One region of the Methylobacterium sp. E-025 genome, then DNA from elsewhere that is predicted to be linked to it. Evidence: predicted binding sites of a transcription regulator. Region 1 holds the regulator's gene; the other holds the start of a gene.

What was found. The regulator HrcA, encoded in region 1, represses chaperone genes, less so after heat shock. The targets are predictions, from matches to a motif close to GTTAGCACTCNCNNNNNGNGAGTGCTAAC.
Region 2: a site for HrcA is predicted at 2,047-2,075, ahead of groES (co-chaperone GroES). Genes of this name have one in related genera too.

The regions. Positions count from the first base shown of each region.
Region 1 is NZ_JAKSYR010000088.1:71,320-74,722, reverse strand. It holds partial or broken gene MKK64_RS11050 (DUF1236 domain-containing protein) at 1-580, shown strand, start outside; gene hrcA (heat-inducible transcriptional repressor HrcA) at 767-1,861, opposite strand; gene rph (ribonuclease PH) at 2,010-2,723, shown strand; gene rdgB (RdgB/HAM1 family non-canonical purine NTP pyrophosphatase) at 2,720-3,352, shown strand; gene hemW (radical SAM family heme chaperone HemW) at 3,402-3,403, shown strand, end outside.
Region 2 is NZ_JAKSYR010000120.1:11,566-14,968, reverse strand. It holds gene glyS (glycine--tRNA ligase subunit beta) at 1-348, shown strand, start outside; gene MKK64_RS17815 (endonuclease domain-containing protein) at 566-919, shown strand; gene MKK64_RS17810 (magnesium transporter CorA family protein) at 929-1,930, opposite strand; gene groES (co-chaperone GroES) at 2,144-2,431, shown strand; gene groL (chaperonin GroEL) at 2,515-3,403, shown strand, end outside.

The DNA.
Region 1 (3,403 bases):
GGTCGAGCGCGGCGGGCCGGGCGGCGGTGCCGATCGTGGGGCGCCGGGCGGGGCGGAACGCGGCGGTGCGATGCGCGACGACGGCCCCGGCGGCAAGCCCGGCGCCCGCGACGAGCGCGGCGGCCCCGGGCGCAACGAGACCGGCGGCCCCCGCGGGGATCGCGACGGTCCGGCGGCGCGCGACGGACGCGGCGACCGTGATGGTCCCGGCGCCCGTGACGGCCGGGGCGATCGCGACGGCCCCGGTGCCCGCGGCGACCGCGACGGTCGTCCGGATCGCGGCGCCCGCGGTCCGCGCGGCGGCGGCGAGGCCCGCGGCGCCTATGGGCGTCTCGGCGGCGCCGAGCGCACCCGGTTCCGCCAGGACCTGTTCCGCAGCGGCGTGCCGCGCCTAGCGGCCGGCGCCTTCGCGCTCACCGTCGGCACGGCGATCGCCCGCAGCTATGAACTGCACCGCCTCCCGCCGGCGATCGTCGAGCTGGCACCGGAATACGAGGATTACAGCTACGTCCTCGTGGACGACGACATCGTCATCGTCGATCCGGACACCTACCAGATCGTGGACGTGATCCGCGGCTGAGGCGAAAACCCGCGCCGGCCTGCCCTCCCTCCTCTGCGGGGGAGGGTGGGCCTCGTGGCGGCAAGGGTCGGGAGAGGCGGGTGCGTCGTCCGGATACGGCGCTCCCCCTCTCCCGATGTGCTTCGCGGGCCGACATCCCGCGCCAACCGAGGGGCGCGGCGGCGCATCGGGCGAGCGGCCCCGGCCCTACGTCCCGCGGTCGAGCATCCGCGAGACGACCCGCGCCGTGTAGTCGACCATCGGCACGATGCGGGCGTAGTTCAGGCGCGTCGGGCCGATCACGCCGACGACGCCGACGATGGTCTGCGAGCCGTCGCGGAACGGCGCCGCGATCAGCGACGAGCCGGAGAGCGAGAACAGCTTGTTCTCCGAGCCGATGAAGATCCGCACCCCGTCGCCGCCCTCGGCACGGGCGAGCAGGTCGATCACGTCCTTCTGCGTCTCGAGGTCCGAGAACAGCAGCCGCATCCGCTCGAGGTCCTCGATCGCGCGGAGGTCGTCGAGCAGGTTGGCCTGCCCGCGCACGATGAGCTGGCGGGCCTCGCTCGGGCCGACGGACACGGCGAGGCCCGCATCGACCAGCCGCTCGGTGATCGCGTCGAGCTCGCGCTTCATCGCCTGGCGGCCCGCCTCGATCTCGGCGCGCAGGCCGCCGAGGGTGCGGCCGTGCAGGCGGGCGTTGAGGTAGTTGGACGCCTCCTGCAGCGCGCTCGCCGGCAGGCCCGGCGGCAGGTCGAGCAGGCGGTTCTCGACCGAGCCATCGTCGGAGACGAGCACCACCAGGGCGCGTGCCGGATCGAGCCGCACGAACTCGATGTGCTTGAGCTGCACGTTGGTCTTGGTCGTCAGCACCACGCCGGCTCCGCGCGAGATGCCCGAGAGCAGGCTCGACGCCTCGGCCAGCGCCGAATCGAAGGTGTGCCGCGAGGCCGCCGCCCGCATCTGCGCCTCGATCCGCTCCTGCTCCTCGCGGCCGACATCGCCGAGCTCGAGCATCGCGTCGACGAAGAAGCGCAGGCCCAGCTCGGTCGGCAGGCGCCCGGCGGAGGTGTGCGGCGCGAAGATCAGCCCGGACTGCTCCAGGTCGGACATCACGTTGCGGATCGAGGCCGGCGACAGGGTCATGGGCAGGATGCGCGCGAGGTTGCGCGATCCCATCGGCTCGCCGGTGGAGAGATAGCCCTCGACGATCTGCCGGAAGATCTCGCGGGCACGCTCGTTCAGCGCGGCGAGGGCCTGCGCCTGCGGCGGTTGGGAGAAGGGTCGGGAAAACTCGGTCACGCGCGGTTCCTGGCCGATGATTGTGTCCCGCTAAAGCCTGCGGATCAATCCATGGGCTTCTCATACGGCGCTCGGGCGCTTCGGGTTGCCGCGTGTGGCGGCGCAGCCTAAGCACCCCGCTCAAATTCGGGAATCAGGAGAACGCCGCATGCGGCCTTCGAAGCGCGCGGCCGACGAGTTGCGCAAGGTCACGCTCGAGCGCTCGGTCGCCCGCTACGCGGAGGGCTCCTGCCTCGTGACCTTCGGCGAGACCCGGGTCCTGTGCACCGCCTCGCTGGAGGAGCGCGGGCCGCACTGGCTGCGCGGCTCGGGCAAGGGCTGGATCACGGCGGAGTACGCCATGCTGCCGCGCGCCACGCACGAGCGCACCCGCCGCGAGGTCAATTCCGGCAAGCCCTCGGGCCGGACGCAGGAGATCCAGCGGCTGATCGGGCGATCTCTGCGCGCCGTCACCAACCTGCCGGCGATGGGCGAGAAGCAGATCACCGTCGACTGCGACGTGATCCAGGCCGACGGCGGCACCCGCACGGCATCGATCACCGGCGCCTGGGTCGCGCTGCACGAGTGCTTCGCCTGGATGCGCGCCCGCTCGATGATCTCGGTCGACCCCTTGCGCGACCACGTCGCCGCCATCTCCTGCGGCATCGTCAAGGGCGCCGCCGTGCTCGATCTCGACTACGCCGAGGATTCGGGCGCGGAGACCGACGCCAACTTCGTCATCACCGGCACCGGCGGCCTCGTCGAGGTTCAGGGCACCGCCGAGGGCAAGCCGTTCTCGGAGGACGAGCTGCTCGCGCTGCTCCGGCTCGCCAAGGGCGGCGTCGCCGACCTCGTCGCCCTTCAGAAGCAGGCGATCGCATGAGCCACCGCATCCTCTCGGGCCGGGTCGTGATCGCGACCCACAATGCCGGCAAGCTGGTGGAGATGCGCGAGCTGCTCGCGCCCTTCGGCGTCGAGGCGGTCTCGGCCGGCGAGCTCGGGCTCGCGGAACCCGACGAGACCGGCACGATGTTTTCCGAGAACGCCGCGATCAAGGCGGTCGCCGCCGCCAACGCCGCGGGCCTGCCGGCCTTCGCCGACGATTCGGGCCTGTGCGTCGATGCGCTCGATGGGGCGCCCGGGCTGTTCTCCGCCCGCTGGGCCGGGGCGTCCAAGGACTTTTCCGGCGCGATGGCGCGGATCTTCGCGGAGCTGGACCTGCGCGGGGCGAGCGACCGGAGGGCGCACTTCGTCTCGGCCCTGGTGCTGGCCTGGCCCGACGGCCACACCGAGCTGTTCGAGGGCCGCGTCTTCGGCGACCTCGTCGAGCCGCGCGGCACGGCCGGCTTCGGCTACGACCCGATGTTCCGGCCCGACGGCTTCGACCGCACCTTCGGCGAGATCGCGTCGGAGGAGAAGCATGGGGTCGACTGGCAGACCGGCGACGCCCTCTCGCACCGGGCCCGTGCCTTCGTGAAGCTCGCCGCCGCATGCCTGCGCCGGCCGGGCTGAACGGATCGGGCGATTGCCAAACGGCGCGCACGCGAGCACATCGCGTGCGAT
Region 2 (3,403 bases), on a different contig from region 1:
GGCGTGAAGCGCGCCTCGAACATCCTGCGCATCGAGGAAAAGAAGGACGGCCGCGCCTACGATGCCGAGCCCGATGCCGCGTTCGCCGCCGCCGGCCAGCCCGAGGAGCGGGCGCTCGCCGAGGCACTGGCGACGGCGCGGGTCGAGGCTTCGGCGGCGGTCGCGAAGGAGGATTTTGCCGGCGCGATGCGGGCGCTCTCGCACCTGCGCGCCCCGGTGGACGCCTTCTTCGAGCACGTCACCGTCAACGCCGACGACGCGGCGCTTCGCGAGAACCGCCTCGCCCTCCTCAACGCGCTGCGCGCCGCAACCCGAGAAGTCGCAGACTTCTCGGCGATCGTGGGGTGAACCGCGGGTCCCTTCTCCCAGGGGGAGAAGGGCAGGACGATCTACACTTCCTATAGGGGGAAGCGCGGGTCCCCTCTCCCGTCCGGGAGAGGGACAGGGTGAGGGATGCGCCTTCTCCGGATGAACCTGTCCCCTTACCCCAACCCTCTCCCGAACGGGAGAGGGTGTGCGTCGCGCATCCGCGAGGTCGCGTCGGCGTGTGAGGTCAGGTCATGGCATGCCGAACCCGACGCAGCGTGCGACGAATTTGCGGGCGACGCAGACCGGTGCGGAGGCACGGCTCTGGCGCGTCCTCCGCAATCGGCAGCTGAACGGGCGCAAGTTCCGGCGGCAATGGCCGATCGATCGCTACGTCGTCGATTTCGCCTGCATCGAGGCGAAGCGCGTCGTCGAGGTCGTGGGTGCGACGCATGGATCGCAGGCCGCGATCGCGTCCGATGCCGTTCGGACCGAATGGCTCGGACGATGCGGGTTCGAGGTCGTGCGCATCGCCAACGCCGAGATCGACGAAAACCTCGACGGCGTCCGCGGGACGATTCTCGCCGCGATCGAGCGGCGCGATGTCCTCTGATGCGCCGCCTCAGAACCAACCCTTGATCCGGAACACCACGATCGGGATGATCGCGCTCGCGAGGATCAGGCTGAGCGCGTAGGGGTAGCCGTAGGCCCAATCCAGCTCGGGCATGTGCTTGAAGTTCATCCCGTACATCGACGCGATCAGCGTTGGCGGCACGCCGACCACCGAGACGACGGTGAGGACGCGGAAGACGTTGTTCTGCTCGATGTTGATCAGGCCCAAGGCCGCGTCGAGGAGGAACTGGACGTTCTCCGAGAGCCGGGTCTCGAACTCGTCGAGGGATTCGATGTCCCGGCGGATCGTCTCGAAGCGCGCATCGGTCTCTTCCTGGGCCAGCACCTGCTCGCAGGCTCCGGCGACGAAGGGCACGATGCGCTCGAGGCCGAGCAGGCTCGCCCGGATCTTGCCGAGCACCTTCCCGCGGCGGGCGATGCCCCGCAGGATGCGCTTCAGCGCCAGGTCGCGGCGGCGCGGGGGGGCCTTCTCGTCGGATTTCGACGGCCGGGCGCGCACGTCGAAGTCAAAGATCCGCGTCGAGAGGCCGTCGAGCTCGGCGCCCATGTCCTCGAGCGCATCGGCGAGGCTGTCGACCAGCTCCTCCATCAGCAGCAGGAAGACCTCGATCCCGGTCTTGGCGACCTCCCCCTCGTCGATCCGCTTGCGCACCTCGGTGAAGGCGCGGAGCTCGTGGAAGCGCACGGTGACGAGGTGGTCCGGCGTCAGGACGAAGCCGAGCGGCTTGAGCAGCGAGTCGGTGCTCTCGAAGGTCACCATCGGCGTCGAGAGGGACAGGCCGTTCTTCAGCCGGCGCAGGCGGCTGGAGCTCTCGACCTCGGACAGCGCCTTGCGCGAGGGCACGCGGATGCCGGTGGCCTCCTCCACCGCCCGGGCCTCCTCGGGGGTCGGATCGTTGAGGTCGATCCACACGGTCTGGGTCGGGACGGCGGCGCGGCCGCCGGTGTCGCTCGGCGCGAGCGCGCCCTCGGGGCCGTGCAGGCTGAGCATGAAAGGGAATTCCGTCGGCGCTTGCGATGAGGGGGGGAGAAACCCGGCGCGCGACGGCCGCCGCGGGGTGCGACAGACTTGACTCGCCAAGGGGCCGCCGCTATCTCGCCCGCAGCCTTGGCACTCATCTTCCACGAGTGCTAACGGCCAGGGTTGGACGCGGGTCTCCGCGGCATCAACGCCGATTTGCGAATTCAAACAAGAGGGCAGCTCATGAAGTTCCGTCCGCTGCACGACCGGGTCGTCGTCCGCCGCATCGAAGGCGAAGAGAAGACCAAGGGCGGCATCATCATCCCCGACACCGCCAAGGAGAAGCCGCAGGAAGGCGAGATCGTCGCCGTCGGCCCGGGCGCCCGCGACGAGGCCGGCCGCATCAACGCGCTCGACGTCAAGGCCGGCGACCGCGTCCTGTTCGGCAAGTGGTCGGGCACCGAGGTCAAGATCGACGGTCAGGATCTCCTGATCATGAAGGAATCCGACATCATGGGCGTCGTCGCCTGAGGTCTTCGGACACCTGACGTAACCGCCCTTCGAGGCCCGCCCGGGTCTTGGGGCTTCTCCACCAACGAAAAGGAATCCTGCACATGGCAGCGAAAGACGTTCGTTTCTCCTCCGACGCGCGCGACAAGATGCTCCGCGGCGTCGACATCCTCGCGGATGCCGTCAAGGTGACGCTCGGCCCCAAGGGCCGCAACGTCGTGATCGAGAAGAGCTTCGGCGCGCCGCGCATCACCAAGGACGGCGTCACCGTCGCCAAGGAGATCGAGCTCTCCGACAAGTTCGAGAACATGGGCGCCCAGATGGTGCGCGAAGTGGCCTCGAAGACCAACGACATCGCCGGTGACGGCACCACCACCGCGACCGTGCTCGCCCAGGCGATCGTCCGCGAAGGCGCCAAGTACGTCGCCGCCGGCATGAACCCGATGGACCTGAAGCGCGGCATCGACCTCGCCACGGCCGCCGCGGTCAAGGACATCATCGCGCGCTCCAAGAAGGTCGCCTCGTCCGAGGAGGTCGCCCAGGTCGGCACGATCTCGTCGAACGGCGACAAGGAAATCGGCGAGATGATCGCCCACGCGATGCAGAAGGTCGGCAACGAGGGTGTCATCACCGTCGAGGAAGCCAAGACCGCCGAGACCGAGCTCGACGTCGTGGAGGGCATGCAGTTCGACCGCGGCTACCTGTCCCCGTACTTCATCACGAACGCGGAGAAGATGGTCGCCGAGCTCGAGGACCCCTACATCCTCATCCACGAGAAGAAGCTGTCGTCGCTCCAGGCGATGCTGCCGGTGCTCGAGGCCGTGGTGCAGACCGGCAAGCCGCTGGTCATCATCGCCGAGGACATCGAGGGCGAGGCGCTCGCCACCCTCGTGGTCAACAAGCTGCGCGGCGGCCTGAAGGTCGCGGCCGTGAAGGCGCCGGGCTTCGGCGATCGCCGCAAGGCGATGCTCGAGGACATCGCGATCCTCACGC